DNA from 2 places in the Paenibacillus sp. FSL R7-0189 genome. Region 1 is predicted to be linked to the other one. Evidence: a T-box and tRNA genes for the amino acid it is inferred to sense, from the RefSeq annotation. Region 1 holds a T-box; the other holds one or more tRNA genes.

Region 1 (3,383 bases):
GTCTTCTTTTCGTCTAATGGCACTGGAGAGTCTGAAATACAAACGGCGCTGGACTCATGGTGAGATCAGCTATGAATTCGCTATAAGACAGGGAAAGCTAATCGTAGATGCTACGCTGGAGTCCAATTATAATATGGCAAATCTGATGATTCGATCTCCCCGTAATGCTTACGCCGAGAGTGCTGATCAATTTTTAAGTTAAACGTTTTACATAAAGATTGCATGCAGCTCGGATTATAGGGTATAAATTAGAAAAACCTCCCACAGCTTCTGGAAGAAGTGTGAGAGGTTTGAAAGCTAGTCGGCAATAGGCTTTTTAAGACCTCAGCCGGATAAAACACTTAAGATAACGATGTTACTGACGACCGGACAGTTGTTGTTCTGCCAGTTGTACTAGACGTTTAGTGATGTAACCTCCCAAAGAACCAGTTTCGCGGGAAGTGTAGTTCCCGTAATAACCGTCAGCTGGGATCGTTACTCCAAGCTCTTGTGCTGCTTCATATTTCAATTGTTGCAACGCTGCATTTGCTTGAGGAACTACAAGGTTATTGGAACGGCTGCTACGACCTTGACCTGCTTGACCCATGTGTGTCACCTCCTTCGCCCGTTGTGAAGATAGTATGAGCGCTAAGAGGCTAATTCATGCATGCTATCGAAAGGTTTTAAGGATGGTAATTATTAGTCGATTAAAAGTAAGGGTAGGAAAGCCTAAATAACTAAGCTCGCACAAAAAATCGGCCTTCTCTTACGTAAACGCAAGGGAAGACCGATATAATGTATATCTGCTTTAATTCTCGGGATAGATCATTTCCAGCATAGTGGACAGCTCAAGGCTTTGACCTGGTTCTACCTTCAGCAAGCCAGTGAAGGAAGGATCGTCGGAAACGTTAGGAGCATCCGGGAGCCAGGTATAAGGTTCGATGCACAGAAATTGATCGGCTGGTCCTTTGGTATACAGGACCCAGTGGCGAAAAAGATTCTCGTCGGCCGTATAACGAAGACCATAACCATCATCGCGTAATAACAATGCTTCTACGGGCTGCTTGTCACCAATACGCAGAGCGGTATCAAAATTAGTTCCCTGTAGGTTAATTCCAGAATTTAGAGACTCTAGATCACCGAGTGGAATTAGATTGCCGCTAGGGAGCAATTCATCGTTTAGTTCATAAATGCTGTTTACGGGCAATTTGAGATTCCAGCGTTCAGGTTCTCCATCGATCATAAACCAGGTGTGATAACCGATCCCAAAGGGAATACGATGATCGCCGAGATTTGTAACCTTTAAAGTCTGGCTGAGCCGGGCATCCTGAAGCCTGAATGTCATTTCGAATTTGAGTGGAATGGGAAATTGCTCCATCCAGTGTGGATCATCTTCAGTAAGGAATTCAGTAGTGACTGCACAACCGTCCTCGTCTTCTTCAATATCGCTGACACACCAGGATTGAGTCCGGTGTAGACCATGGATATGATTGTCACCAGCGGTATTCTGGTCAAATTGATAACTTGTACCCTCGAATTGAAATTTTCCTTTACGAATTCTTCCGGGTGGAATTAAGAGCGGGATGCCAAAATGGTAAGGTTTTTGCATAAAGAAAGCTTGATCGCTTTCATCAGGCCGCCGCAGAATTTCCCGTTGTTCCTTTACATCAAACAATGAAATCACGTTGTTTCCTAGTCGCGGCAAAAGCGTGACTTCCAGTTCGCGGCTGTGCAAAATATAAGTATCATAACCGCCCCACTGCCCTTTGGTCACCTGTTTCATGAGATATGCTCCTTTATCGTAACTGTAATCGAATAGAACATGGATAACCTTATCATAACAGATTTATACGGAAGTGGTTAAGTGATTTGACAACTTCTCTTTATGGTTCTATGATGAAGGCATTAAATTATGATGAGAATGTGATGACGGGGACAAGTAGGCAGGAAATGTACCTTCAGAAAGCCGGTGGTTGATGCGAACCGGTAGGACACTCTTGATGAATGGACCCCTGAGCGCCGCGCTTGAACGGGAGCAAGATACCCTAGTAGACCGGCCGGATCTTCCCCGTTAACGGAAGACTAAGGCTGTTTCCTTTTGACTATACAAAGGTTTAGCAGCGAATAAGGGTGGCACCACGGTCTCACGTCCCTTGCGGATGAGGCTTTTTTTGCGTTCTCGGAAATTGGAAATCACATCTAACGGAGGTCTATATTATGTTGAAAAAAGTAATGTCAGGCATACAACCGAGCGGTTCTCTAACTTTGGGTAACTATATCGGAGCGCTGAAAAATTTTGTGAAGCTGCAAGACGATCATCAATGTTTCTTTATGGTTGTCGATATGCATGCGATCACCGTTGCTCAAGATCCTGCGGCACTGCGTGAGCAGTCTGAAGCTGTAGCTGCACTCTTTATCGCGGCAGGAATTGATCCTGTGCGTTCGAATGTATATATGCAGTCCCATGTGCCTCAGCATGCGGAATTGGGTTGGATCATGACTACGTTAACGGCAATGGGCGAGCTTGAGCGTATGACACAGTTCAAAGATAAATCATCAGGTAAGGATTCGGTTGGCGCGGGCCTATTCGTATATCCTTCTTTAATGGCAGCAGATATTCTTGTTTATAATGCGGATCTTGTGCCAGTAGGTGAAGATCAGAAGCAGCACTTGGAGTTGACCCGTGATTTAGCTGGCCGATTTAATAACCGTTTTGGCGAATTCTTTACGATTCCTGAACCGTATATCCCTGAAGTGGGCGCACGCATTATGTCTCTGGATGATGGCACTAAAAAAATGAGCAAGAGCAGCCCAAATGCAGGCAGCTATATTGCCCTGTTGGATTCGCCGGATGTGATCCGTAAAAAAATCAGCCGCGCAACGACTGATTCTGGACGTGAAGTTATCTTTGATCCGGCTAATAAGCCAGAGATTAGTAACTTGATGAGTATTTACTCGGAATGTTCTGGAATGTCCCTCCAGCAAATTGCCGATCGTTATGAGGGACAAATGTATGGTGGCTTTAAGAAGGATCTTGGGGAAGTGGTTGTGTCCACACTTGAGCCTTTGCAACAAAGATATCATGAAATTCGCAGTTCAGGTGCGATCACTGATATTCTTGCCGAAGGTGCTGAACGCGCACGTATTGTTGCAGCTGAGACATTGAATGGCGTAAAAGAGCGGATGGGCTTTCTGCCAGCTCGTTAATCTAATCAGAGCTTAAACTTTCCTGTTTGCGTCTAATTCTGGCTTTGAGGATAAATCCCCAGCCAATATTCAATACGCAGAGAAAACCAAGCAGGAGTGCCAGCCAGAAGCTATAGCTGATCGCGATTGAAGCGGCAGTGAGAATAAGAATAGAAGAACAAGCGAACCAAAGTGAGAGTCCTTTACCCATTAAGAGC
Region 2 (3,383 bases), 160 kb from region 1:
TGAATTTGGGTACGATCTGTACAGGATAGGTGGGAGCCGTAGAAATCGGAGCGCAAGCTTCGGTGGAGGCGCCGTTGGGATACCACCCTGATCGTATCTAGGTTCTAACCTAGTGCCCTAATCGGGTACGGGGACCGTGTCAGGCGGGCAGTTTGACTGGGGCGGTCGCCTCCTAAAGAGTAACGGAGGCGTTCCAAGGTTCCCTCAGAATGGTTGGAAATCATTCGCAGAGTGCAAAGGCATAAGGGAGCTTGACTGCGAGACCTACAAGTCGAGCAGGGACGAAAGTCGGACTTAGTGATCCGGTGGTACCGCATGGAAGGGCCATCGCTCAACGGATAAAAGCTACCCTGGGGATAACAGGCTTATCTCCCCCAAGAGTCCACATCGACGGGGAGGTTTGGCACCTCGATGTCGGCTCATCGCATCCTGGGGCTGAAGTAGGTCCCAAGGGTTGGGCTGTTCGCCCATTAAAGCGGTACGCGAGCTGGGTTCAGAACGTCGTGAGACAGTTCGGTCCCTATCTGTCGTGGGCGCAGGAAATTTGAGAGGAGCTGTCCTTAGTACGAGAGGACCGGGATGGACGTACCGCTGGTGCACCAGTTGTTCCGCCAGGAGCATGGCTGGGTAGCTACGTACGGACGGGATAAGCGCTGAAAGCATCTAAGCGTGAAGCCCCCCTCAAGATGAGATTTCCCAATTAGTAAGACCCCTTGAAGACGACGAGGTAGATAGGTTGGAGGTGGAAGTGCAGCAATGCATGGAGCTGACCAATACTAATCGGTCGAGGGCTTATCCTATACTTAGAATGCAGATTCGTTTCGGATTCAGTTTTCAGGCGATTAAGCCTGGTATGAATATTCCCTGATAGCTCAGTTGGTAGAGCACTCGACTGTTAATCGAGTTGTCACAGGTTCGAGTCCTGTTCGGGGAGCCATATGGAGAGGTGTCCGAGTTTGGCCGAAGGAGCACGATTGGAAATCGTGTAGGCGCCACAAGCGTCTCGAGGGTTCGAATCCCTCTCTCTCCGCCACAAATTTTTAATTAGTATGGCCCGTTGGTCAAGGGGTTAAGACACCTCCCTTTCACGGAGGTAACATGGGTTCGAATCCCATACGGGTCACCAAATTTTCACTTGATTTATCCTAGTGGACTTTGGTACAATAACAATTGTTGTTTATGGAGGCTTAGCTCAGCTGGGAGAGCATCTGCCTTACAAGCAGAGGGTCGGGGGTTCGATCCCCTCAGCCTCCACCATAACATATTTTTACTGACGCGGGGTGGAGCAGCCCGGTAGCTCGTCGGGCTCATAACCCGAAGGCCGCAGGTTCAAATCCTGCCCCCGCAACCAATTAACTTAAGCAATTATATCTTTTGGAACCGTGGTGTAGTTGGCCTAACATGCCTGCCTGTCACGCAGGAGATCGCGGGTTCGAATCCCGTCGGTTCCGCCATTTTCATCATGGCTCGGTAGCTCAGTCGGTAGAGCAGAGGACTGAAAATCCTCGTGTCGGCGGTTCGATTCCGTCCCGAGCCACCATTTATCATCACAAAAGAATGAGTGCCATGCCGGTGTAGCTCAATTGGTAGAGCAACTGACTTGTAATCAGTAGGTTGGGGGTTCAAGTCCTCTCGCCGGCACCATCCTTGGAGGATTAGCGAAGTGGCCAAACGCATCAGACTGTAAATCTGCTCACGTAAGTGTTCGGTGGTTCGAATCCATCATCCTCCACCAGTTTTTAGGGGCATAGTTTAAAGGTAGAACAACGGTCTCCAAAACCGTTGGTGTGGGTTCAATTCCTGCTGCCCCTGCCAAGTTTTTTCTAAAGTTTAATATGGCGGCCGTGGCGAAGGGGTTAACGCACCGGATTGTGGTTCCGGCATTCGTGGGTTCGAGACCCATCGGCCGCCCCATTTTCTTTAAAATGAATAATGGCGACAATATCAACTTAATATGGCGACTGTGGCGAAGGGGTTAACGCACCGGATTGTGGTTCCGGCATTCGTGGGTTCGAGACCCATCAGTCGCCCCATTTACTTTAAAATGTTATTGGGGATTAGCCAAGCGGTAAGGCAACGGACTTTGACTCCGTCACTCATAGGTTCGAATCCTATATCCCCAGCCATTTTATGCGGACGTGGCTCAGCGGTAGAGCATCGCCTTGCCAAGGCGAGGGTCGCGGGTTCGATTCCCGTCGTCCGCTCCAAAATTTACATGGCGCCATAGCCAAGTGGTAAGGCAAAGCTCTGCAAAAGCTTTATCCCCAGTTCAAATCTGGGTGGCGCCTCCATTTAGTTCATATGTGCCGGCGTGGCGGAATGGCAGACGCGCTCGACTCAAAATCGAGTGGGAAACCGTGGAGGTTCGAGTCCTCTCGCCGGTATCTTAAAAAGGTTAGTAAGATTGCTTTTATAAGCAATCTTACTAACCTTTTTTCTTTATGTTCTTAGTTTTACAGGATTAAGCCGTTGAATAGAGGAGTTTCTCTATTTCAACGGCTTTTTTTAATCTGATTAGTGATTAACCTGATTGATTATTAATGCGGAATGCTCGCGGGGTATGACCTATTTCTCGTTTAAACATATTGCAGAATTGGGCATCGTTCACAAAACCTGCAGCAGCAGATACTTCAGAGATTTGCATCTGAGTATGACGTAATAGAGATTTTGCATACTCCAGGCGTTTTAACAGCAAATACCGCAGGGGTGAGGACCCGAAACGTTCTTTAAATAGATGGCGAAAACGATCGTAGCTATATCCGGACATTTCTGATAGTGTTTCGACGGACAATTTATGGCGATAATGCTCATTCATATAATTAAGGACATATTGTACTCGATCTTCTGTTGGGGATTGATATCCAGAGGCACTAAGAAGCCTCATAAGATGGACGGTAATCTCGCTCATTTGTAGGTTTAGAAGCTCAGAGAATCCGTCTTGCTTACGTGTAAACTCTGCTTTCATTCGCAGCAGGATTTGAAGAACGGTCTGATCTTTATCATCTTCATATACGCCGAGCAGATTACTCATATTAGGGTGTACCGAGTGGAAGCCTACAAATAATACATTTGCATCCTCACGGTGGTGCTCGTCATGTTTATGATTGGGTGGCACAAGCGCGAAAGAAGAGGAGCGAAAATGGTAACTTCGTGGGCCAACATTGGTTGTCCCTACCCCCTGTAAATAATAGACCAGTTCGTAGCATTCATGCTGGTGTGGAGGGATATAAGTATTTAGCTCATGTGTGGCACTTACAATATATAGAACACGATCCATGATGATCCTCCAATACTTATGTTTTAGCCGAATCGTACAAAACTATGACCGAAATCATATAATTATTTTTAATAATATTTGTTATGATCGTATCAATAAATCCGAA

Evidence for each region. A T-box is a leader RNA that pairs with one kind of tRNA and senses whether it is charged. The one in region 1 lies ahead of trpS (tryptophan--tRNA ligase), so its partner is inferred to be a tRNA-Trp.
Region 2: it encodes a tRNA-Trp, which carries the amino acid that the T-box ahead of trpS (tryptophan--tRNA ligase) is inferred to sense. The anticodon was not compared.

Annotation. Positions count from the first base shown of each region.
Region 1 covers NZ_CP150223.1:3,493,622-3,497,004, forward strand. Annotated here, with positions in the region: gene MKY63_RS15185 (hypothetical protein) at 1-202, shown strand, start outside; gene MKY63_RS15190 (alpha/beta-type small acid-soluble spore protein) at 356-586, opposite strand; gene MKY63_RS15195 (aldose 1-epimerase) at 788-1,762, opposite strand; T-box leader at 1,897-2,136, shown strand; gene trpS (tryptophan--tRNA ligase) at 2,200-3,186, shown strand; gene MKY63_RS15205 (hypothetical protein) at 3,188-3,376, opposite strand.
Region 2 covers NZ_CP150223.1:3,337,341-3,340,723, forward strand. Annotated here, with positions in the region: rRNA gene MKY63_RS14530 (23S ribosomal RNA) at 1-800, shown strand, start outside; tRNA gene MKY63_RS14535 (tRNA-Asn) at 862-937, shown strand; tRNA gene MKY63_RS14540 (tRNA-Ser) at 941-1,033, shown strand; tRNA gene MKY63_RS14545 (tRNA-Glu) at 1,052-1,126, shown strand; tRNA gene MKY63_RS14550 (tRNA-Val) at 1,182-1,257, shown strand; tRNA gene MKY63_RS14555 (tRNA-Met) at 1,275-1,351, shown strand; tRNA gene MKY63_RS14560 (tRNA-Asp) at 1,377-1,454, shown strand; tRNA gene MKY63_RS14565 (tRNA-Phe) at 1,465-1,540, shown strand; tRNA gene MKY63_RS14570 (tRNA-Thr) at 1,569-1,644, shown strand; tRNA gene MKY63_RS14575 (tRNA-Tyr) at 1,650-1,735, shown strand; tRNA gene MKY63_RS14580 (tRNA-Trp) at 1,742-1,815, shown strand; tRNA gene MKY63_RS14585 (tRNA-His) at 1,839-1,914, shown strand; tRNA gene MKY63_RS14590 (tRNA-His) at 1,958-2,033, shown strand; tRNA gene MKY63_RS14595 (tRNA-Gln) at 2,052-2,126, shown strand; tRNA gene MKY63_RS14600 (tRNA-Gly) at 2,133-2,207, shown strand; tRNA gene MKY63_RS14605 (tRNA-Cys) at 2,218-2,291, shown strand; tRNA gene MKY63_RS14610 (tRNA-Leu) at 2,306-2,384, shown strand; gene MKY63_RS14615 (AraC family transcriptional regulator) at 2,522-3,277, opposite strand.